One region of the Rossellomorea sp. DA94 genome, then DNA from elsewhere that is predicted to be linked to it. Evidence: riboswitches for the same ligand, from Rfam matches in the RefSeq annotation. Region 1 holds a riboswitch; the other holds the start of a gene.
The links. Region 1 has a riboswitch for FMN ahead of P8596_RS14685 (ECF transporter S component). Riboswitches for the same ligand answer to the same signal wherever they lie in the genome.

Region 1 (4,774 bases):
ATCGTGATATCGAGGACCTCATCAAAAAGCTTCCTCAAATCAAAGATGATCGAACTTCTCACTATATCCATGCACGAATGGAAAGGAGAAAAAAGAAAAGGCAAACCACATTTAAACGATTCATACCGGCAGTCGCTGCATTTGCCGCCATATTCATCATGGTCCTACTCGCTCCCACCGTTCTAAATCAACTAACGGATACGGGTATGGAGAAATCCGAATCGGGTGCGGAACCAGGCAGCTTAGAAAATAAAGGGGACATCGCTTCTCTGCAGAAAGAAAGTGAACTCCCTCCCCAATCCGGTAAAGAAAAGAAAGTCGCTGCGACGGAGGTTGATCCAAATGAAAACAGCAAGCTGACGATGTCTGAGGATCTAAAAGAATCCCCCAAAAGGCTTTCTCTTTATGAAGAAGATCTAGAGGGAAAGGAATTCTATTCCTTTGGACTTGTTTCACCTGAAGCAGTACCCATACCTGTAACCATTGTGGAAGAACAGAGACAGGAAGACTGGTTGACAAGACATGAGCAAATCGGTGAGGAACTGCCGGAAACCGATTGGGGACTTGAAGACTATCTGCCTTTAAATGGAGATGTGTCTCTTGATAAGAATAAGGTCATTTTCACCCTCGACCCCGATCATTCTTACAGTGGCAGCAGTGCAGTAGAATACGCTTTTTATCACTCTCTTCAATATTCATTCCAGCATAAAGGGCTAGAAGAGGTTGTACTGAAAAATCTTGACGGTTCGGTCCCTCAATTCAGTTCGACGGGAGAATTCTCAAGTGTTGATCTGAATGAAAAAACGCACAGTGCATACTATCTTTACTCACCCAATGGGAAGGACCGCTTCCTCGTACCGGATAATATAAACAGAGGGGGGATCAAGGAGTCGATCCAAGCAATGAAAAGTGCAGAGACGGGCCTTTTCCAAAGCGTCATCCCGAAAGACATCAATTTTAACGTGACAGAAGCAAGTGAGGTGGTCACAATCAGTTTTTTAAATGAATTGGATTTAACCTCTTTAGGCGAACAAACCGCACAGGAGATGATCGAAGGAATCCTGCTGACAAGCAGGAGTTCCGGCTTTGAAAGTGCCCGGTTTGAAAACATTAAACAGGAAAGCTGGAACGGCTTTGACTTCACAGAGCCCCTCGAGACACCGATCAGTCCGAATAAAAAGAGCGTTGTGAATTAAATATCATGGAAAAGACCAGAAGCGGATTTGATCCGAATCTGGTCTTTTTATTTATACGCTATAAAAACGAATATTTACCCAATACACAGACAAACTACACAAAGGAAAAATATCTCAAAAAGAATGCCTATGCATGTAATGAGGGGGAAACGGTTAGAATGGTGTAATACATATAGAAGTCAAGGTACGTCTGTCAATAAGACCGAAGGAGGACAAGCATGATTTTCGATTATGCAAAAAGGCTTTTCATCGTTTTTCTTTTAACGGTAAGTGTATTCATGATGTTCTTAACCGAAAATGCAGCAAACGCAGAGCTGGATAAGGTGTCAGGTGACACATCGTCCTGGACATTTCCCGTAGAAGGTATGATAACAGATTCATATGGTACAAGGTCGGGTTCTCACAAAGGCATGGATATCGGAGGGGACATCGGGTCGCCTGTATATTCTGTGGCTAAAGGAAAAGTGATCAAATCTTATCTTTCAGATAGCTACGGTCATGTTGTATTCATCAGGCATGAAAATGGATATGAAACCGTCTATGCTCATCTTCAAAGCAGGCTTGTGGATGAAAATCAGGAAGTGGCACAAGGTCAACAACTTGGACGGTTGGGGAACACTGGAAGATCAACGGGGGCTCATCTCCATTTTGAAGTACACAGAGGGGAGTGGACGATTGATAAAGAAAATGCTGTCGACCCTTATCGTGTATTCGGTCAGGGAGAAGTCGGACAGCTGGTATTTGCTAAAGAGAAGGATCCTTTCCAGGCAGTAGGTGTCTCTGGGACTCCGGAATCGCTTCCTGAAGAAAGTGTAGCCGAGGGAGTGCACATCGTCCATAAAGGCGAGACTCTTTGGGGGATTTCCAGACAATACGGGATGTCAGTTGAAGAAATCATGCAGAAAAATGAATTGAAGAGCTCCGTGTTAAAGGTCAATCAGAGGTTGATGATTCCAGCATTCTCCCCTAAAGGGCAATATGTAGTGAAGCAAGGGGACACACTGTATTCGATCTCTAAGGCGCAGGGGATCGATATGGATGAACTGGTGTCGAGGAATGACTTGAACCCGGCATCGGCGATTTATCCCAGGCAGGTGCTGAAGGTGAATTGATGATGTCACACACAGCATGGGAAAGGGAAAACACATAATTAGTTCGAATTCGAACTGTTTTTCTTCACATAACACTCAACTTTATGTATAATGAGAATGTATAAAAAAATAAAGATTCGTCTTCGGGGCAGGGTGAAATTCCCTACCGGCGGTGATGAAACCACGTGTTTCTAAGCCCGCGAGCCTTTTGGGGCAGGATTTGGTGCGATTCCAAAGCCGACAGTATAGTCTGGATGGGAGAAGATGAAGGTGATGGCCACAACGTTTAGAAAATGGGAAGCTAAACGTTTATTAGGGTATGCCTTTCATTCTCCGGGATATGTTTATCCGGGAGTTTTTTAATGCTACCTTTTGCTTGAACCGTCTTCGATTTGAGATGAATCTCCTAAAGGAGAGAGAGTTATGAAAAAAATGAATACGAGAATGTTTGTCACAATTGGTATGCTAAGTGCCATATCGTATGTACTAATGTTATTCAACTTCCCAATTCCACCATTTCCAAAGTTTCTCATGGTTGATTTCAGTGATGTACCTGCATTGATTGCGACGGTCACACTGGGACCGCTTGCAGGAATATTGGTCGAACTGTTTAAAAACGTGATCGATTATGTCATGACCGGAAGCGACACAGGTGTTCCGATTGGTCATGCAGCCAATTTTATTGCGGGAGTCCTTTTGATTCTTCCGACATATTACATCTATTCACGTTTTCAATCGAAAAAAGGTCTGTTGATCGGACTGATCACAGGAACCGTCGTCATGAGTATCAGCATGGGGATCCTGAATTACTTTGTGTTCCTTCCTGCTTATAAATACTTCATGAACTTTGAGCTTCCTGCTGAAATCATCATTACCGGAATCGTTCCATTCAATATCCTGAAAGGGATTTTGGTGACATCCGTATTTACTTTACTGTTTGTCCGCCTTCAAGGCTGGCTATCAAGACAGGTGGCCTTAAACAAAGCGGCATAGTGATACTATAAAAATGAACCCCTCAACCAAATTGAGGGGTTTTTCTATTGGATTCCATTCCATTAAAAAAAGCTAAGAAGATCGATCTTCTTAGCCTTCATCCTTACTATTCAAATTTCAGTGCATCTCCGTCGAATGGTTCGTCAGATACTTTAATGGAATCTGTCGGGCAACCTTCAAATGCATCGATCATATCATCTTCCAACACGTCAGGAACTTCAACCGTCCCCTGGTTATCATCTAATGTTACAAATGCAATACCTTCATCATCATAATCGTAAATATCTGGAGCGGCAGCCCCGCATGCTCCACATGCAATGCATGTATCCTTGTCAACGATCGTATATTTTGGCAAAGAAAAAACCTCCCGAATAAATAATTCTATATAATTCATCATTATACACAATGTCAATTTGTGAAAAATCACTTAATGTTTATTTTATAGAGGATTGGATGACTTTTCAATAGTTAGGTGCTTTCTTTTTATTTTTATCCTATATATGAAAAACAAAACATGGTGAAAAGCCAATTTCATGGTACAATATTTGACAATAACCTACATATTAAGGAGGAGAGCATTGACCTATCTTAATTATGTGATCCTATATTGTTTTATGCACATTAATGGAGAGCGCTCCATTTACTCTGTATTTCACATTCTAAAAGGGAAGAAATCTTCCCAATCGATTCAGGATGCACACATTTTTCATCTGCAGCCTTTTTTCCTTTCTTTACCTAAGTTGAAGCGGCCGTATTTCAATCAAAAGGTAAGGGAACTGGAAGAGGCCGGATGGATGACCGTTGGTGAAAATGATAATGCCATAGTGTCATCCGAGGGTTCTAAAGCCGTGAAACAGTATTTTCTTGATGAGACCTTCCCTTCAGAAATGAACGGTCTCATCCATGGTGATAAAGCCCGTCTATTCTGGATGAGGTTAAGCCTCCTGGTTCAGGTCCTTTCCAATGCGAAACGACAGGAATTCCTCTATTACCCGGTTCAGCGGAACAGACATATACAGGAATGGGTCAAGAATTGTATCAGGGCCAATCCAAACAGTGACAATCTCTCGTCCCTCTTGTTCAAAGAGCTGACCACCCTGCTGAATGTCCAGGAAAGTGATCCATCTTTATTGGTGTATCGATTAACTGGATATAAGGACTATGGCTGGACGGAATTTCAGGTGGCAGAGCAATTGGACATGGATCTTGAAGAGTGCCGCTTCCGATTCCTGAATTTGCTTCACGGTATGTTGACAGAAATAGAAAAGGATCCTAAAGGCTTTCCGTTATTATATTCCATGGGCTTGAAAAGTGACCACCGACAGAACCTGACCATATCGACCAGCAAGACCTACGACTTGTATAAGAGGGGGCATTCCCTTGAAGAAATCGCCCGGATTCGTAAATTGAAACTCAATACCATTGAGGACCATGTCATCGAATTGATCTTAACAGAAGAAGGTTTGGGCATTGATCCCTTCATTACCAGGGAAG
Region 2 (4,774 bases), 180 kb from region 1:
GGAATTGAATTCTTGTTCAATAATTCCTGTATAGTGGCCGATCTTTCAAATGCACTTATCCCCGTCGTTGCGGATTTATGATCAACTGATATGGTAAAGGCCGTGCCATGGGGGTCTGTATTCGACATAGTCATCGGCGTAAGCTTCAATTTGGTTGCTATTTCCTCCGTAATAGGGGCACAAATTAAGCCTCTCCCTTCTTTAGCCATAAAATTAATGACTTCAGGAGTCGCTTTATCCGCCAGGGCAATAAAATCTCCCTCATTTTCACGATTTTCGTCATCCACCACGATGACGACTTTGCCTGCCTGTAAATCTTCCAGAGCTTCTTCGATCTTATTAAACATGGGGCAACCCCTCCTCTTAGTCAGCGAACCCGTTTTGAGATAAAAAATCATAGCTGATGCTGCTTGAAGTACTCTCAGACTGTTCCTTTGCTTCATAGAAACGATGAAAATATTTCGCCATTACATCACATTCAATATTGACAAGGTCCCCTACTTTCTTTCCACCAAGGACCGTGTCCCCTCTCGTTTGAGGGATGAGGGAAATCGTAATGGTATTATTTTTGACACCAAACACCGTAAGGGAAGTGCCGTCAATTGCGACCGAGCCCTTCATGATAAACAAATGGCCCTGATGTTCCGGGATGGTGATGTCCATATACCATGCATTTTCCACTTTCTCCACTCTAACGATGGTACCCACCCCGTCTACATGGCCGTTGACAAAATGACCGCCGAAGCGTCCGTTTGCCGCCATGGCTCTTTCCAGGTTCACTTCCGAACCTCGGGTAAGGGTCCGTAAGGTGGTCCCTTCAAAGGTCTCAGGCATGACATCAACCTGAAACCTGCTGGAGCTGAATGAGGTGACGGTTAAACAAACCCCGTTCACACTGATGCTGTCCCCGATATGGATATCTTCGAGAATGCGGCTCGCTGCAATCGTCATTTCCATGGAAGAGGAAGACTTTTTCATCTGTTCGATCGCTCCAATTTCTTCAATGATGCCAGTAAACATCTTTCTCCCCCTTTCACAAAGATTCCCTTTTTGGCCTTGCGACAATTTTGATATCCTGTCCTACACGATCGAGGCTTGCAATCTCCATTTCCAATCCTTCTGCAATGGTTGGAAATCCTTTTCCTCCAAAACTCGTGAAGGCAGCACTTCCACCAACAAGCTTTGGAGCCATATACATGATCATTTCCTCAAAAGCCCTTTCCTCTAAGAAAGCGGAATGTATAGTAGATCCACCTTCTACATAAAGGGAAGCTATCTTACGGGAACCCAGTTCTTTAAGGACGGTTCGGATCCCAATCTTTTCATCGATTAGGGAAATGACTTCGCATCCCCGATCGATATAGGGCTTCTTCTGTTCTTCATTGACCGAACTGCCTGTAAATATGATGGTTCTACTTTCTAGATCCTCTACGACATGAGAGTGGATCGGTGTACGCAAATACGTATCTAATATAATTCGAATGGGGTTTTTTCCACCTTGGGGCAAACGGGTGGTAAGGTGTGGGTTGTCTTGAATGACCGTATTCACTCCTACTAATATCGCGTCATGCCTGTGACGATCATAGTGGACATCGGTTCTTGAGGCTTCGGATGTAATCCACTTACTGTCTCCCGAAGCTGATGCGGTTTTTCCATCTAGTGTAACCGCTGTTTTTAGCGTGACATATGGGGTACCATATTGAATGAAGTGGAAAAAATGCTTATTCAGCTCCCGGGCTTCTTCTTCAAGCTCTCCCACCACTACTTCAATGCCTGCATCCCTTAATTGTTGAATGCCACGCCCGGCCACCAAGGGATTTGGATCCCGGGTGGCGATATGAACCCTCTTTACGCCGCTTGAAATCAACATTTGAGAGCATGGAGGTGTTTTCCCATAGTGGGAACAAGGCTCGAGGGTAACGTAAATGTCGCTTCCTTTCGCTTTATCTCCTGCCATTTTAATGGCATTCACTTCTGCATGTCCTTCTCCCGATTTGAGATGAGCACCCATCCCGACAATTTCTCCATTTTTGACCACTATAGATCCTACCACCGGGTTAGGCGAGGTCTGGCCAAGGGTTGCTTCTGCCATTGAAATGGCAAGCTTCATATAATGGGTATGATCCAATGAATGTACCTCCCTTCTATCAACAATACTATTCAGAAATAAAGAAACCCCAAGTAACGTTTTACTTGGGGGAAGTTGGCATGACTAAATAAAGCATTCAATCTGATATTTCAGAAAGGGAAAATCATCCATAAACACTGGTCGGACTCCTATCCTGTGTATCACTAAATGCTGCCGTTCCTTCTCCCATCCAGACTTTCACTGTCGGCTTTGGAGTTTCACCAAATCCACCGTCTAATATGTATTAGCCGGGTCACGGACTAAGAGCAATTGCTCATCACCGCCGGTAGGGAATTTCACCCTGCCCCGAAGGAAACCTATTCGATTATCATTATTCTATCATAGTTTCATAAATTAAATCATGTAAGAAGAACTAAAATAAGATTTTTGTCCTAATTTTTAGAATACAGGGCGATGAAATCACGGGATAAAAAAATGCCTCTATATGATTAGAAGCATGTGTCTTTCATACGTGTTACATTCTTCCTTTGTTAGTGTACCCAAATGACTTGACTATGATGTGAGAAAATAATCACTGTCTACATACCAAAGAAAGATCAGAAGCCAGTCCAGATCCTCATTGTACGTTTCGTAAAATGATACATAGCTGTGGTGGGAATCGAACAGCCGTTGAACACTTTGAGGGAGATACCCTTTTTGTAAGGATAGATAATTTTTTTCTTGATAGTTCAAGATCCATCTCTTGTTTCCTTTATAGATGAGGATCGTGTCCCCACCTTCATTCTGCCATTCGATGGCGGTGGCACTTTGATATTTCAGTTGAAACATCATCCTTCTCTCAGGATGATCGATTTTTATGGTTCTGCTCCATTTCGAAAATGACAGCGGAAGTTTGTGCTTTCTGTGAAACAAATATTGTTTTGGGTTATTGATCATGGATGTACGTTGAATAAAATAGTGGGACCAACCGTTCGTTTTTAAATAATAGGAGCCTTCCTTTGTATGGACCCCTACAAGTGCATGTTCGGAGACGGGCATATTTTCATAATACAGACGGTTTGCCTTCTTAAGTTCCTTTTTCAGGCTATAGCTGAGATATAGATTTGAAAATGCCGGGATGAAGATCAGCAGGGGAAAATAATATAATTGCTGTGTCACTACAAGCATCCCTACACCAATGAGAAAATACATGACACTTCTAAAAAGCAACGTATATTGTTCATTTTTGTATATTTGATAGAGGTTCATAGAATGCTCGTCCTTTCAAGGAATCTCTATCATATGTATGTGAAAAATCCGTAAAAAGACCATTTGTCAGGAAAACAGAGGGAAATGAACAGAACACTCTTTCACAAAGGAGTGGTTCTATTCATCCCTGACGTTTTATGAGTGCACCAGCTTCCCTGATCGGTTCCAATCGACTAACTGTTTCCATTTTGATTCTGCATCATGATAGCCCTGCCAGTACAATTCGTCCAGTTTTTGAGGATTTTTTTCAATCCGGCTTACTTTGAGTGGATGCTGAGGCTGGATGATCAATACCTCTCCATTTTTTTCTTTTTCTTCTATCTCCTGAATCGTTTGATTATAGCGCATATAGCGATTCATCAGCGTTTTGTGCAACTCTGGATATTGAGGATATTTTCTTCTCACCAGGAACGAAAATCTTGAAGGCTTTTTATAATATCCCCTATTCCGGGTGAGGATGACCACATTTTTTTTGAATCCGTCCTGCTCGGCTTTTTCAATGGGAACCGGATCGCTTATGCCCCCGTCAAGGAGGTAGCGAGAAGCAAATTCAACAATCGGAGCCACAAATGGAAGAGAGCTTGATGCGCGGATGATCGTGAGAAGGTCCTCTCCATAATCCTTCCTTGAGAAATAGGCTGGCTTTCCTGTTTGACAGTCGGTTGTCCCGACTACAAATTCCGTTCGGTTGGAGTGAAAGGCTTTATAATCGAAGGGGACCAATTTATTCGGTATTTCATCAAAGACATAGTCCATTCCGAATAATTCACCCGTTTTCCAGTAGTTCCGCCATGATAAATATTTGGGATCGCGGATGAAATCCACATTCACCTTTTTATTGCGGCCGTTTTGTTTGGACAAATAAGACGCGGCATTGCATGCACCTGCCGATACGCCGATGACATAAGGGAATTCAATTCCGTTCTCTAAGAAAAATTCCAGTGCCCCCGCCGTGTATATTCCTCTCATGCCGCCACCTTCGAGGACGAGTCCGGTTTCATTTATCATCATCTTCTTGACCACCTGCCTTTTGCTGTAATAGAAATCGCTTTACTTCCAGAGGGTACAATTTTTTCCCGGCAAGTTCCTCCATCGGGATCCAGCAGGGAATATATTTCCCTCTATCCCTGGTAAAATCGTATTCTTCACCTTTTCCTGAGCCAAATAAGCCATTATATTTTCCCACAAAATAATAGGAATGTGTATCATTCTGCTTGAAGGTCAGCGCTATTTTCAGTTCCGAGACGTTGATTCCCATTTCTTCCTTCGCTTCCCGGACCGCCGTTTCCATTTCGGTTTCCCCTTCCTCCATACCTCCCCCTGGAATCACATAATATATACAGCCATTCCTTATTCTTTTTATAACCGCCAGCTTGCCATTTTCAATGAGGATGACGCCTGCACGATGGATCATCGGGTATTATCCAAAGGGATCAA

Region 2: another riboswitch for FMN. It lies ahead of ribD (bifunctional diaminohydroxyphosphoribosylaminopyrimidine deaminase/5-amino-6-(5-phosphoribosylamino)uracil reductase RibD); the one in region 1 lies ahead of P8596_RS14685 (ECF transporter S component).

Annotation. Positions count from the first base shown of each region.
Region 1 is NZ_CP122397.1:2,810,386-2,815,159, reverse strand. Features, by position in the region: gene P8596_RS14695 (hypothetical protein) at 1-1,196, shown strand, start outside; gene sigX (RNA polymerase sigma factor SigX) at 1-7, shown strand, start outside; gene P8596_RS14690 (peptidoglycan DD-metalloendopeptidase family protein) at 1,415-2,308, shown strand; FMN riboswitch at 2,423-2,557, shown strand; gene P8596_RS14685 (ECF transporter S component) at 2,711-3,280, shown strand; gene P8596_RS14680 (ferredoxin) at 3,387-3,635, opposite strand; gene P8596_RS14675 (YpbB family protein) at 3,859-4,774, shown strand, end outside.
Region 2 is NZ_CP122397.1:2,630,749-2,635,522, forward strand. Features, by position in the region: gene P8596_RS13645 (bifunctional 3,4-dihydroxy-2-butanone-4-phosphate synthase/GTP cyclohydrolase II) at 1-347, opposite strand, end outside; gene ribE (riboflavin synthase) at 364-1,020, opposite strand; gene ribD (bifunctional diaminohydroxyphosphoribosylaminopyrimidine deaminase/5-amino-6-(5-phosphoribosylamino)uracil reductase RibD) at 1,034-2,128, opposite strand; FMN riboswitch at 2,303-2,446, opposite strand; gene P8596_RS13660 (hypothetical protein) at 2,642-3,337, opposite strand; gene P8596_RS13665 (patatin-like phospholipase family protein) at 3,473-4,345, opposite strand; gene P8596_RS13670 (NUDIX domain-containing protein) at 4,335-4,751, opposite strand; gene P8596_RS13675 (GNAT family N-acetyltransferase) at 4,748-4,774, opposite strand, start outside.